One region of the Actinoplanes sp. SE50/110 genome, then DNA from elsewhere that is predicted to be linked to it. Evidence: riboswitches for the same ligand, from Rfam matches in the RefSeq annotation. Region 1 holds a riboswitch; each other region holds the start of a gene.
What was found. A riboswitch is a leader RNA that binds a small molecule or an ion and turns the genes downstream of it on or off. The one in region 1 is predicted to bind cyclic di-GMP.
Positions count from the first base shown of each region.

Region 2: linked by a shared signal. The riboswitch ahead of ACSP50_RS03630 (hypothetical protein) and the one ahead of ACSP50_RS33785 (Calx-beta domain-containing protein) in region 1 are both predicted to bind cyclic di-GMP.
Region 3: linked by a shared signal. The riboswitch ahead of ACSP50_RS25200 (polysaccharide biosynthesis protein) and the one ahead of ACSP50_RS33785 (Calx-beta domain-containing protein) in region 1 are both predicted to bind cyclic di-GMP.

Region 1 covers NZ_LT827010.1:7,564,433-7,566,692, reverse strand. The annotation lists gene phoA (alkaline phosphatase) at 1-725, opposite strand, end outside; cyclic di-GMP riboswitch class I at 1,000-1,079, shown strand; gene ACSP50_RS33785 (Calx-beta domain-containing protein) at 1,185-2,260, shown strand, end outside.
Region 2 covers NZ_LT827010.1:804,414-806,673, forward strand. The annotation lists gene ACSP50_RS03625 (S24/S26 family peptidase) at 1-924, opposite strand, end outside; gene ACSP50_RS03630 (hypothetical protein) at 1,021-1,464, opposite strand; cyclic di-GMP riboswitch class I at 1,494-1,568, opposite strand; gene ACSP50_RS03635 (ribonuclease domain-containing protein) at 1,826-2,230, opposite strand.
Region 3 covers NZ_LT827010.1:5,621,041-5,623,300, reverse strand. The annotation lists gene ACSP50_RS25200 (polysaccharide biosynthesis protein) at 1-1,075, opposite strand, end outside; cyclic di-GMP riboswitch class II at 1,099-1,183, opposite strand; gene ACSP50_RS25195 (lytic polysaccharide monooxygenase) at 1,363-2,112, shown strand; gene ACSP50_RS25190 (DUF305 domain-containing protein) at 2,127-2,260, shown strand, end outside.

The DNA of each region.
Region 1 (2,260 bases):
GCGTCGGTGACGACCTGGTAGCCGACGCTCCGGGCCTGGTCGGTGACGGTCTGGCCCTTGAACCTGCCGGCCTGCACGGTCTGGTCGAAGTACGCCTTGCCCCCGCCCAGCAGGACGTCGGGGCGGGTCTGAACCAGCTGCTCGGCGATCGAGCCGGCGCCGCCGTTGACCTTGTCGTTGACGGCGCACGCGGCCATCGACTGCGGGCCCTTGCAGCCGCGGTCGACGACGTGCGAGGCGAGCACGGCCGGGGTGGCGTCCTGCAGCTCGGCGGTGGTGACGTCACCGGTCCGGTAGCCGGCCTTCTTGGCCAGCTCCAGGATGGTCTTCACCGGGCTGCCGTCGGGCAGCACGCTGATCGCGCCGTTGTAGGTCTTGTGCCCGGTCGACCAGCCGGTGCCGGAGGCGGCCGAGTCGGTCACGTACTCGGGCAGCTCCGGGTGGGCCTTCTGCACGGCGTAGGTGGTGTACGCGCCGGTCAGCGGCAGGGTGTCCATGGCCAGGCGGCCGTTGGCGCCGACCTGGTAGTTGCGGGCGATGGTGATCTCGCTGTCGCCCATGCCGTCACCGAGCAGCAGGATGACGTTGCGGGCGGTGCCGCCCTTGATGGCGTGCAGCGCGGCCCAGGTGTTGTCCCGGTGCGAATCGCCCGCCATCGCCATCGAGGGGATCGCGACGACCGCGGCGGCGGCGGCCGCGAGGGCCACGCGTCCTCGGATATTCATAGTTGCGCACTCCCTAATCTGATTGACCGGCCCCAGGGCATCAGTCCCGGGCGACGGGAAGGTTTCCGTCCGGTACTGATCGGGTTGACAGGGCACTACGCCTGATCGACAGGGGTCGCTGCCGGGTTTCTTAGGACGAATTAGGCGTTCCGCCGAAAAGAGCCCGTTATGCCGGTTAGATTACGGATGGCGTCGCCTCACGTGGATCTTCAGTCCCCGTGTTCGCGCTGCTGAGGGCCGGGTTCCCCGGTGCCCCGACCGCCCCAAGGTGCGGTACCCGAACAGGCAACCTCGTTCCGATGACGAGGACGCAAAGCCAGGGACCTCCCTGCTGGAGGTTGCCCAGCCGCCGAAGGAGACAGGAAGAGAATGGGTCATCGACCAATCCAAGCGGCGTCGCACGAGCGAGTGCCGTTCACGTTCTGGGGACGACCTCGGATCCGGACAGTTCTGGCGACCGTGGCAGCGGCCGCGGCGGCCTTCGCCCCGGCTGTGATGGTGCCCGCGCCGGCGCTGGCAGCCAACCCCTCCACCGTTGACAACCTGACCATCACCGATGCCGGGAACTGGGAAGGCAGCAAGGTCACCTTCACGCTGACCTACACCGGCAGCTCTCCTGGCGACTTCACCATCGCCACCGCGGCGGGCTCGGCGAGCTCAGGGGCCAGCGACTTCACCGCCACCCCCAGCAAGACCTCGATCACCTTCCCGGGCACCGCGGCCAGCTCGAACAACTCGACCACGGTGACGGTGGACACGGCGGCCGACGCGGACACCGCCGACGAGACGTTCAGCCTGGTGGCCACGGACACCCTGGGCAACACCAAGTCGGGCACCGGGACGATCTACGCGGTATCCGTCTACCCGACCTTCGGGCTGACGCCGTCGACCTCGACCGTGGCGGAGACCGCGACCAAGGACGCACAGGGCAACGTCACCCAGAAGACGGTGACGGTCACCGCCACGCTGACCGCGCCGCTACCGCACGACATCAGCATCCCGGTCTCCACGGTCAACGGCGCGGACGTCGACCCGCTGAAGAACGCCACCTCCGCCGGTGGCGTGCTGCGGGACTACGACGCGCTGCCGGCGACCGCGGTGATCACCATCCCGGCGTACACGTACACCGGCACCACCACCGTTCAGCTGTACGACGACAACGTCGACGAGACGGCTACCAATGGGCAGTCCTTCACCGTGCAGGCCACGGACACCCCTGTGGTATTGGCGACCAACGTAGGCGCGAGCAAGAGCACCATTACCATCACCGATGACGACCCTACGCCGGTGGCGTCGATCGGCGATGCGACGTCCGCGGTTACCGAGGGCGGGGCGCTCAACTTCCCGGTGACCCTGGACCGCCCGTCCGACGCGACCAACCTGTCCGTCGGCTACTACACCGCGGCCGGCACGACGATGACCGGCTCCTCCGCTGGCAGCCCGTCAGATGTCACCACCCCGGGCAGCAGCACCACGCCCAACGTGGCCACGATCGCGGCCTACTCCACGACCCGGACGATCGCGGTGCCGACCGA
Region 2 (2,260 bases), 2.5 Mb from region 1:
CACCCGCTCGTCGATGCCGTCGAGGTCGAGCAGGACAGTGCCGGTGTACCGGTCGGCGGTGAACTGGCGGGACTGGGCCAGCTGCACCGTCGAGTGCCAGGCCTGGGCGGACAGCCGGGCGTCGACGCCGATCCGGCCGGGCTTGCCGTGATACTGCAGCCGCAGGTCGACGAAGTGCGCCAGCTTCCGATAGATCGGGTCGGGGGAGTAGGCGACCGTCCCGTCGTAGGCGGCCGACGACTGGACCTGGGCCGAGTATGAGAAGGTCACCGACTCGCCGCTCGATGAGCTGCTCGGACTCGCCTGCGTGGCAGGCTTCATCCAGCTCAGGACGCCGAGGACCAGGCCGGTCAGCGCGCAGCAGGCGGTCCCGACGGCGAGGACGCGAAGCAGGGGATGAAGGCGGCTGACGGCCTTGACCACGACCGCGGCCGCTGTCCACGAGCCCCCTTGGCCAGCCATGCCCTTCGCTTTCCTCTCGCGTCGACGGCGACGCAGGTCTCTGCGGGTCCGGGCGCCGGCCGGGCTGCCGGCGCCGATGATCAAAAAGCCGACCATTCCCAGGGTGGCCGGGCTCAGCAGCCGGCGGACCCAGACGCCGCCCTGCGAGACGTGCAGGACCGCGCGTCCGATGAGTTGATCCGCTGTGGGGTGCGGGATGTCGATCGACTGGTTGTTGTCTCCTTTGAAGACGTAACCGGTGTCGGGATCGCCGCCGATGATGCGGTGGAGGGTTTCCACGCCGCCGACACCATGGTATGCGGCGATCTGCCCGACTTCGTAGGAATCGCTTTTGACGACGACCACCAGGTCCCCGGCGTAGTAGACCGGGTTCATGCTGATGCCGTGCGTGACGACGTAGGAGATGCGGTGGGTTCCGATGGCCCACGCGGCGATGGCCGCCATCAACAGGATGGCGGCCATCGCTTTGCGTCGGACTCGGGAAATGGCGTCCTCCGGGCGTCGGTGCCGCGGGTCTGACGCTAATGCCGGGCCTGGGGCGCCGACGGATCTTTCGGACTAGACGCCGGCCTGGACGTCGACGGTGACGGCGGTGAGCGCGGTCAGGTAGTCGGTGCCCGCGGTGGTGACGTTGCAGTCCCAGGCCGCCGGCGTCGAGTTGTAGGCGCAGGTCAAGGTGCGCACCGTGCCGACCACGGAGCCGGCGGGGGCGCTGGTGCCGGTGATGGACGCGTTGACGACGGTGGTGGTCGTGTTGAGCGCCGTGCTGTTCAGGCCTGCCAGGTAGAGCCGGACTCCGGTGATTTCCGCCTTGTTGGTGCGGCTGGAAAGGGTGACGACGCTGGTCAGCTCGGCGCCCTCGACGGTCGAGAAGGACAGCGAACCGGCCGAGATAACCTTCGTGGAGGTTGCCACGCTGTTGGTCAGGCCGGGCGCGGTGAAAGCGGTGGCTCCGGCGGCAACCACGCCGGCCGCCGCGACGCCGCCCACGAGCTGAAGCATGCTGCGCATATCTGTTCCCCTGTTCGTTCGGTGGTAGCCCAGCCGACCTCTTGGGTCCTGTGGCTTTGCGTCCCCGGCTCGCGCCGGGTTTGCCCTTCTCGCCGAGCGGACTTCGTTATCCCCTGGCATGGGGTTGTTCGGTCGTGGCCGGGTTCCGCCTAAGAGATAGCTGGGAATTCTCTCGGTCCGATCTATTTGTTCGGGGTGCATGAGAGCCGGTTCGGTGCTATCGGTTGCGCGCCGGTAGCGGATCGGGCCGGGGATTCGGGCGGGTGGTCCGGAACGGCGCTGGAACGGCTCGTGGCGGCCGTCCGGGGACGGCCGCCACGAGGGGGATGAGGTGTGACGTACAGCAAAGCAATCAAAGTTTGTAGAACGTCACGTAGTGGTCCGGGGTGAAGTAGGCGACCTTGGTGCTGCGGTTGACCACGATGCGGTAGGCGTCCCGCGAGGCGCCCTTGGCGCGGGAGTACACGTCGTACTCGTTGTAGGTGGCCGACGGCAGGTAGCCCTCACGGTTCTGGAAGGTGCCGCCGGTGTAGTTGTAGCTGCCGTACGGCCAGACGTACCAGCCGCTGCTCAGCGGCCAGCCGAGAGTCTGCCAGCCGGTGTACGCGGTGCGGGCGGCCGAGCACCGGCTGATCGTGCACGAGGAGTAGACGGCGGCCTGGGCGGCGGACGGGACGGCGAGCGCGGTGCCGGCCAGGCCCAGGATCAGGGCGAGGCTCAGCAGCAGCTTTCGGAGGCGGGGCAGGGAAGTGGTCACGTTCGTCAACTCCGATGCTTCGGGGGAAGG
Region 3 (2,260 bases), 1.9 Mb from region 1:
CCGGGAAGTCGACGCCGGCCGCGTCGCGCAGCAGGGAGCGCAGCTCGGCGCGGAGCCGGTCCTCGTCGTGCTCGGCGAGGCGCTCGGCGAGCATGGCGACGTCGTACAGCAGACCGCGGTCGGCCGCCCCGTACGAGGTGACCGTCGAGATCCGCGGATGCCCGGTGGTGCCCAGCATCTCGATCCCGTCGTGCAGCTCCTCGTGCAGCTTCTCGCCCGGCCGCAGCCCGGTGTAGACGATCTCCGGCTCGGTGCGCAGCGCGGCGGCCATCCGGCGGACCACGTCCTCGATCAGCATCGGCTCGCCCATGTCCAGCACGTACGTCTCGCCGGCCGAGGCCATCTGCCCGGCCTCGACGACCAGCGCGGCGGCCTCCGGGATGGTCATGAAGTAGCGGGTGACGGCCGGGTCGGTGATGGTCACCGGCAGGTTGTTGCTCAGCTGCCAGTGCAGGGTCGGCAGGAACGAGCCGCGGCTGCCCAGCACGTTGCCGAACCGGACCGAGGCGACCCGCATCGCGTCGCCGGCCCACGCCGAGGTGACCCGTTCGGCGATCCGCTTGGTGGCGCCCAGCACGCTGGTCGGGGCGGCGGCCTTGTCGGTGGAGATGTTCACGAACACCCGCACGCCGGCCCGGGCCGCGGCGCGCACCACGTTCGCCGTACCGAGGATGTTGGTCTTGATGCCCTCCGCCGGGTAGCGCTCCAGCAGCGGCAGGTGCTTGTGCGCGGCGGCGTGGAAGACCAGGTCCGGCCGGATCCGTGCGAACAGCCGGTCGAGCACCTGCTCGTCGCGGATGTCGGCGAGCACGACGCTGTCGTTGTCGAGCAGGCCGTGGCCGAGCAGCTCCAGCTGCAGGGCGTGCAGGGCGCCCTCGTCGTGGTCGAGGAGGAACACCTGGGAGGCGTTGAGCCGGTGCACCTGGCGCACGATCTCGCTGCCGATCGAGCCACCCGCGCCGGTGACCAGCACCGAGCGGCCCTCGACCGACACCTGGGTGGCCGGGCTGAACAGGGGTTCGGTGTGCTTGCCGAGCAGCCGTGCCAGCGTGGCCGGGTTCGGGGTGTTCTGCATGGGTTTGTCATCCCTCAGGGTGTCCCCAGGGACGTCGGTTTCGCCACTGGCTCCCCGTCAGGCCTCGGCGACCAAATCGCCTGACGGTTCACAGCCTCGCCCGCGGCACCCTCGGTGCCGCCCCAAGATCTTGCGAAATGCCCGACTTATCTGTCAAGCCGGACTTAATCACACCGGCGGCATCAGGCATCGGCGACCTTAAATTACCTTAACAATCTTTACTGTTAACAAGACTTAATTTACTTTGATGAACACGTCGTCCCCTGTGGCCTCACAAGGAGCAACTTATGAGACGTCGATTCACCCTGCCCGCCCTGACCGTCGCGGCGGTCGCCGGATCGCTGTTCGTGGCCGTCACCCCGGCGTTCGCGCACGGCTACATCTCCTCACCACCGAGCCGTCAGGCCAACTGCGCCAGCGGCGCGGTGACCGGCTGCGGCGACATCGTCTATGAACCGCAGAGCGTGGAAGCACCGAAGGGTTCGACGCAGTGCAACGGAGGCGGCAGCCGTTTCACCGTGTTGAACGACAACAGCAAGAGCTGGCCGGCCGCCACGGTCGGGCAGACGGTCACCTTCAACTGGGTGCTCACCGCGCGGCACTCGACCGCGACCTGGGAATACTTCATTGGCAACACGCTGCTGGCGTCGTTCAACGACGGCGGAGCGCAACCGGGGGCGACCAAGTCGCACACGGTGAGCATGAAAGGCTTCACCGGGCGGCAGACCGTGCTGGCCCGGTGGAACATCGCGGACACGGTCAACGCGTTCTACTCCTGCGTGGACCTGAACATCACCGGCGGGTCGACGACGCCCACGCCGACCCCGACCCCGACGCCCACACCCACGCCGACGGTCTCGCCGTCGCCGACCACCCCGCCGCCCACGTCGGGCACCACGACCTGGGCGGCAGGCACGACGTACAAAGCCGGCGATGTTGTCGTTTATGCCGGTAGGTCGTATCAGTGCCGGCAGGCACACACCGCGATCAACGGCTGGGAGCCGCCGAACGTGCCGGCTCTGTGGACCGCGCTGTAACCATGTCGTCGACGATGACACCGAGCGGCCCGGTTCGCCGGGCCGCCTCGGCCCTGCTGCTGACCGCCGCCCTCCTGGGTGGCTGCACCGCCGGCACCACCTCCGCAGCCCCGGCCCCGTCGGGTGCGGTCAACGACGTGGACGTCAT